2 regions of the Clostridium sp. 7_2_43FAA genome follow, and region 1 is predicted to be linked to the other one. Evidence: a T-box and tRNA genes for the amino acid it is inferred to sense, from the RefSeq annotation. Region 1 holds a T-box; the other holds one or more tRNA genes.
The links. The T-box of region 1 lies ahead of CSBG_RS17595 (glycine--tRNA ligase). A T-box ahead of a tRNA ligase gene usually reads a tRNA of that ligase, here a tRNA-Gly.

Region 1 (3,694 bases):
CCAACAACAGCAACTTTTTGTCCTTTTATAAAATCTTTAAATTCATTAAATTGCTTCTTCATAATCTTCCTCCAAAACCATATATAAAATATTATATGAAACTCCTTTTACTAAGTTCAAATCAATAATATAAACTTACTAAATAAGTCATTTAAAATCCAATAAATATGTATTTACCACTCTCACATTTTTCTAATGAGTAAGTTTACTTTGCCAAATATAAAATTTGGAAGTTTTGTTGTAACTCCTTCTCATATGCATTCGAATGAGTAAGTTCGCCTTGCTAAATATAAAATTTGGAAGCTCACTTATCTTTAAGTCTGTCCCAATTCTTTCTAATTATAACACTTAAATTTATTAAATACAAAAAAGACGCAGTCTCAGAAATCTATTTAATATAAAATTTATTTAATTTCAAATAAGCTTTATTGCCTTAAAAAGTTAATCTCTTATTTTTATAAAAGGGCTCACGAAACGCGAGCCCTTTTTAAACTATTGATTTTACTTACTTAAAGGTATCTTTAAACTTAAATGGAAATTTAGGGTATATTATTTATATATGAACAAAAAGAGAAACTCTAATTCGAGCTTCCCTTTTTATCAGCTAATATCAAAGTTTATTTTAATATAGCCCCTTCTTAAAATTAGAATTCTAAGCTTTTTTCAATATAAGCTTCTAAATCTGAAATTTTTATTCTTTCTTGTTCCATAGTATCTCTATTTCTAATAGTAACTGCTTCATCTTCTAAAGTATCAAAATCTATTGTTATACAGAACGGAGTTCCTATTTCATCTTGTCTTCTATATCTCTTACCAATACTTCCAGCTTCATCATATTCTATATTGAATTTTTTGCTTAAGTCAGAATATACATCTAAGGCTTTTTCTGAAAGCTTCTTTGAAAGTGGTAAAATTGCTGCCTTATATGGAGCTAAAGCAGGATGTAAATGCATAACAGTTCTAACATCCCCACCTTCTAACTCTTCTTCATCATATGCATCTACTAAGAAAGCTAATGCAACTCTATCAGCTCCTAAAGATGGTTCTATAACATAAGGAACATATTTTTCATTAGTGCTTGGATCTAAGTAACTCATATCTTGACCTGAGTGTTCTTGGTGCTTTTTTAGGTCATAATCTGTTCTATCAGCTATTCCCCATAATTCACCCCATCCAAATGGGAATAAATATTCTATATCTGATGTTGCATTTGAATAGAAAGATAATTCTTCTTCACCATGATCTCTCATTCTTAAATTATCTTGTTGTACTCCCAGATTTAATAAGAAATTCCAACAATAATCCTTCCAATACTTAAACCATTCTAAATCTGTTCCTGGCTTACAGAAAAACTCTAACTCCATTTGCTCAAATTCTCTTGTTCTAAATGTAAAATTTCCTGGAGTTATTTCATTTCTGAATGATTTACCAACTTGAGCAATACCAAATGGAACTTTCTTTCTTGAAGTTCTTTGTACTGATTTAAAGTTTACAAATATACCTTGAGCTGTTTCCGGTCTTAAGTATATTGTACTAGCAGAATCTTCTGTTATTCCTTGGAATGTTTTAAACATTAAATTAAATTTTCTTATATCAGTATAATTTAATTTTCCACACTTAGGACATACTATATTATTCTTTTCTATATATTCCTTTAATTGCTCATTAGACCAACCATCTGCACTAGCAACTTCTGCTCCATTTTCAGTCATATGATCTTCCACTATCTTATCAGCTCTGAATCTTGCTTTACATTCCTTACAATCCATTAAAGGATCTGAAAATCCACCAACGTGTCCTGATGCAACCCACACTTCTGGATTCATTAATATAGCACAGTCTACTCCTACATTATATGGACTTTCTTGAACGAACTTCTTCCACCATGCCTTTTTAACGTTATTTTTAAATTCTACTCCTAATGGACCGTAATCCCAAGAGTTGGCTAACCCTCCATATATCTCTGATCCTGGGAATACAAAACCTCTACTCTTACAAAGAGCAACTATTTTTTCCATAGTTTTTTCTACTGCCATTTTAATACCTCCAATTTTTTATAAATAAAAAAGGCCCCAAACCTAAAGGGACGAAATTTCAATTCCGCGGTTCCACCCTTCTTGGCTTTAGCCCAACTTTCAGTGTTAATACTCAAAAGCGCCCTTCAACTTAAATTAATAACGATTTACACCAACCATCGTCTCTCTAAAAGAAATATTAAGTTTACTCCTCTTTATCATTGTATCTATTAAATTATATATTAATTTTACCAAAAGCCTTTTATATGTCAAGTGCAAAAGGCTTTCTATTAAAAATCTTTATTAAATTAATACTTATATTATTTTTAGCTATATTCTATTTATCATTATTTAAATTTAAATATTATATCTCTCTTATATACAAAAAGAGTTTTATAACAATAGACAAATTATCTATTCTTATAAAACTCTTATAAAAATGGCTCCGTGGAGAGGATTCGAACCTCCAACCTATCGGTTAACAGCCGAGTGCTCCACCATTGAGCTACCACGGAATATTCTTATAAATTAATTTTAAAATTAAAATGGCTCCGTGGAGAGGATTCGAACCTCCAACCTATCGGTTAACAGCCGAGTGCTCCACCATTGAGCTACCACGGAATATTCATAAATTAATTTTAAAATCAAAATGGCTCCGCGAAGAGGATTCGAACCTCCAACCTATCGGTTAACAGCCGAGTGCTCCACCGTTGAGCTATCGCGGAATATTTACTACATTAGTTATTATATCAAGTTTCATTAATATTGCAAGTGTTTTTTATGATTTTTTTAATTTTAATTTTTAAATATCTCAAAATGCATTAAAATTTAATAAAAATATTTATGTGAATTTTAATAAAATCTATCTACTACAAAATAAAAAGGCTGTCTATGACAGCCTTAAAATACTACTTTTGTGGTTTCATTGTTGGGAACATTATAACATCTCTTATAGATGCTGAATCTGTTAAGAACATTATAACTCTATCTATACCTATTCCTAATCCACCTGTTGGAGGCATACCTGTTTCTAAAGCACTCATAAACTCTTCATCTATCATGTATGCTTCATCATCCCCTAGTTCTCTTTCTTTTTCTTGTTGATTAAATCTTTCTCTTTGAACTATTGGGTCATTTAATTCTGAATATGCATTACATATTTCTCTTCCAAATACAAATCCTTCAAATCTTTCAGTAAATTTATCATTTCCTCTTTTCTTTTTAGTTAAAGGTGATATTTCTACTGGGTAATCACATATAAATGTTGGTTGTATCATATGTTGTTCTGCATATTCTTCAAATAGAACATTTAACACTTCGCCCTTTGTTACGTGCTTAATATTCTTCTTAAATTCTAAATTCTTTTCTTTAGCTATAGCCTGAGCTTCTTCATCTGATTTTATCTCATTAAAATCTATACCTGTATGTTCTTTTACAGCATCAACCATAGTTATTCTTCTCCATGGCGGTGCAAAGTCAATTTCTGTACCTTGATAATTAACCTTAGTTGTTCCATTTACTTTTTCGCATACTGATGCAATCATATTTTCTGCAATTTCCATCATATCGTTATAGTCTGAAAATGCTTCGTATAATTCTATCATTGTAAATTCAGGATTATGTCTTACAGACATACCTTCATTTCTAAAAGTTCTTCCCATGTCATAAACTTTTTCTAA
Region 2 (3,694 bases), on a different contig from region 1:
CTTTTATTTTTTATAATTACATTTAATTAAAGTGTTCAACATTATGTAGATTTACTCTCAATCATTGGAGTGAAAAAAATTATATATTATATTTTTAAACTATTTTATTTTTATATATACAAAAAAGAGATTACATAGTAATCTCTTTTTATTTGGTGCGTTATCAGGGGATCGAACCCGGGACACCCTGATTAAGAGTCAGGTGCTCTACCAACTGAGCTAATAACGCATATGGAGCGGGTGATGAGAATCGAACTCACGTAACTTGCTTGGAAGGCAAGGGCTCTACCATTGAGCTACACCCGCAAATTTTATTGACAATAATATTATATATTCCACAATTATTACTGTCAATAATAAATTTTCCCTTAAATTATTTCTGTAAGTGATTTTAATAAAATATCTCTAAATTTCTCACCATCACGCTTATTTTTATTAGCTCTTTCGCATATGTTATTCCATTCAGGGATACTTATACCAATCCTATCTTTAAATTCCCTTTCAGTTGTTGTCATATAGCTTGAATTTACTACAAACTCCCCTAAATCCTTTGGGGTATTAAAAATTTTTAAGTATAAAAATTCTCTGTTATCTCCATACCAGGTTCTATTAAAGTCCCTGGAAAACCTTTGAAGTGCTCTAATTAATTTATCCTTAGGCAAAGACCAACAATCCTTTACCATTTTTACATGCCTTCTCATATTATCTGCTTCTTCTTTAGATATTTTCTTATTTTTTTCTCCATCTAAGATTATTTTTTCTACTGGAATGTTTGGAATACTAATAACCATTCTTTCTTTTCCATATATCCATTTATAAAATGCCTCTTGTAAAAACGAATATTGAATATATCCTAATAACATTTTCTCATTTGGAAAATATGACCATGTATTATTAAGTCCGTTATTCTTACAAAAAACTAAACTATGGATATATATACTTTTTTCATTAGGCAATTTATCCATAAACATATGTCCTCTTATTGTTTTGTTTTCATTAATCAATTCTTCCCAGTAATCAAATGAATCATAGCTATGTCTCACTGTATCACCTTTCTTTCAGCTCAGTAATATAATATACTATACATATATTATATAGTATGTTATACCATCTTTTCAAGTATTTTCAAAGAATATAACAAAGTAAATTTAAACACTTTTACATTACAATATTCTGATAATATAATTTTACACTTATACTTAGTAAAAATATACCACTTTGTTATATATAACTTAAATATACTAAATATTATCTATTACAAAAACTATTATATTGTAGATTATTAATCCCAAAAAATATATAATATTATTAAAGATATAAAAAGGAGGCATGACTTTGTACCACTGTGAAATTTGTGGAGCAACAGCGGATATTCATCATATAGTTCATAAACACGAAGGTGGCTACGATATTAAGTTAAATTATAAATATCTTTGTAACTACCACCATAGAGGAAAAAATGGTCCTCACAACTGTATAGAAACTGATTTGAGGTATAAACTAGAATTACAAGATAAACTCTATAAGTTATTACCCAAAGATTACTATACTGCTAAGGAGCTTTATACTCTTCTAGGAATGTCTAATTCTTCTTTAAAAAAATTAATTAAAAAACTTAAATTATTTAAAGAAGGTTATTCTAAAGAAGATATAATTAAAAACCTCATGGGCGGTAAACTCTACTCATATGCTATGCTTCAAGAGCTTGAATTGGAACGTCTTTTCCATAGTATTAATATTAGCTAAAACATTCTTTTATATTCAAGCTACTAACTATTTATTGCATAGATTTACTAAATTTCTTTAGTTTTAAATTAGATTTATAAAATATACAAAGCTCTTAAATACTATACTACCAAGCAAGACTTGATAACTATAGTTATTTAAGAGCTTTCTTTTATATCAAATAACATATATTCTTAATAAGCGGCAAATAAAAAGCTTTTTAAAAAATATATTATATTCTTAAAAAGCTTTTGGAGCGGAAGACGGGATTCGAACCCGCAACTTTCACCTTGGCAAGGTGACACTCTACCATTGAGTCACTTCCGCATATTATTTTAAATATTTTAATGGTGCAGATGAAGGGAGTCGAACCCCCACGCCAATGGCGCTAGATCCTAAGTCTAGTGCGTCTGCCAATTCCGCCACATCTGCATACCTTGTATTAATATTATATAAAATATTATTTTTTAAATCAATATAAATTGTAAAATTTGGTTATTTTATTTCTATAATAATATCTTATATGTACTTTAATTATCTTAATTATTTTAATAAATTTAATGATCACTAAGAGCTTAACATAGTAAAGTTTCTCTTAGTGATCATTAATTCATATTATATTATATTATTTTTTCACTTCTTGTTTAGCTAGTTCTTCTTTATTGTTTTACTCTATATTAAATATATAAAGTATTCCAACATCATGGTTATCTTCTTTATTTTCATAAGTTATATAGACACCGTAAAGTCCAGCTTTCATATCAGATGTATCTATTGATATGTCTCCATTTTCATCTATAGAATTTTCTACATCTAATTTCTCACTACCTACCATAATTTCCTTAGGTTTCAATGCCTCTCCACTTTTAGACACTACTCTTTCTTTAAGTATAACTTTATTATTTTCTACTGTAGCCATTCCAGCTTCAATTATTTGTAGATTAGCATTTAGTACCTTAAGATTTTTTAAGTTCTTTAGAGGTGATAAATCCCTTACTTCATTTTGCTCTATATTAAGTTCTTCTAAATTCTCAGCATATTCTAAGCCTTTTAAGCTTGTAATTCTTCTGCTACTACCAGTTAAGGTCCTTAGATTATGCATATCTTTTAAAGTTATATCTCCACTCAATCCAAGCGCCTTTTGAATATCTTGTTTTAGATACTTATCTTCAATTTCAATAACTTTATTTAAATCAACTCTTTTTAAGCTATTAATTGTTTCTTTTAATTCAGTTATCATTGATTGTATTTCTTCATAAGTAGATGCTTTATTTTCTATCATTTCTGTTGCTTTTCCCACAGCCTGATCTAGTACACTTAAACTTTCTTCAGTATAAGCTTCTCTATCTATACCTTTAGCACTTTCAACTAATTTAGAAAGCTCTGTATAATCTATGGATTCTGAATTTGCATAATAAAGCTTAGTATCTCCCCATGTAGCGTGGTCTGAACCAATTCCATTTCCACCATCAGTTACTACAAGTTTTAATTCCTTAGCATCATTTATATCAACTTCTACATACTTCATAGCATCTCTAGAAGTCATTACTCCACTATCGAATTTCTTTTCTCCATCGACATATATTTCGAAGGAAACTGAACCTACTGTACCAAACATTTGTCTATCTACTCCAACATATGAGCTAAAGAATGCATAATCTTTATCACTTAAATCATATGTTATTGTTGAAGTTGCATGAGCACCTATACCTCTTTCAAATGATACTTCATTGCCCTCTTCATTAGTTAATCTTAAAGCATTATTACTTGTAGATATATCCTTCTTAGGAGCAGCATAGCTATTTTGAGTAAATTTCCAATCATATTCTGTCAAATACGTATAATCTTCCATGTTTACTACTGCTATAGTTCTTGATTTAGTTACTTCATTACCATCACTATCTAGAACTTTATAAGTAATTGGATATTTTCCTGGTTTATTAAAGTTTACTTCACCAGTTACTTCAAC

Region 2: it has a tRNA-Gly gene. The T-box ahead of CSBG_RS17595 (glycine--tRNA ligase) is inferred to sense a tRNA for this amino acid. The anticodon was not compared.

The regions. Positions count from the first base shown of each region.
Region 1 covers NZ_JH815223.1:271,983-275,676, reverse strand. The annotation lists gene murD (UDP-N-acetylmuramoyl-L-alanine--D-glutamate ligase) at 1-62, opposite strand, end outside; gene CSBG_RS17595 (glycine--tRNA ligase) at 645-2,036, opposite strand; T-box leader at 2,080-2,246, opposite strand; tRNA gene CSBG_RS17590 (tRNA-Asn) at 2,456-2,530, opposite strand; tRNA gene CSBG_RS17585 (tRNA-Asn) at 2,562-2,636, opposite strand; tRNA gene CSBG_RS17580 (tRNA-Asn) at 2,666-2,740, opposite strand; gene lysS (lysine--tRNA ligase) at 2,924-3,694, opposite strand, start outside.
Region 2 covers NZ_JH815222.1:3,051,108-3,054,801, forward strand. The annotation lists tRNA gene CSBG_RS15445 (tRNA-Lys) at 154-229, opposite strand; tRNA gene CSBG_RS15450 (tRNA-Gly) at 233-306, opposite strand; gene CSBG_RS15455 (hypothetical protein) at 369-1,043, opposite strand; gene CSBG_RS15460 (HNH endonuclease signature motif containing protein) at 1,330-1,746, shown strand; tRNA gene CSBG_RS15465 (tRNA-Gly) at 1,978-2,052, opposite strand; tRNA gene CSBG_RS15470 (tRNA-Leu) at 2,074-2,157, opposite strand; gene CSBG_RS15475 (NPCBM/NEW2 domain-containing protein) at 2,393-3,694, opposite strand, start outside.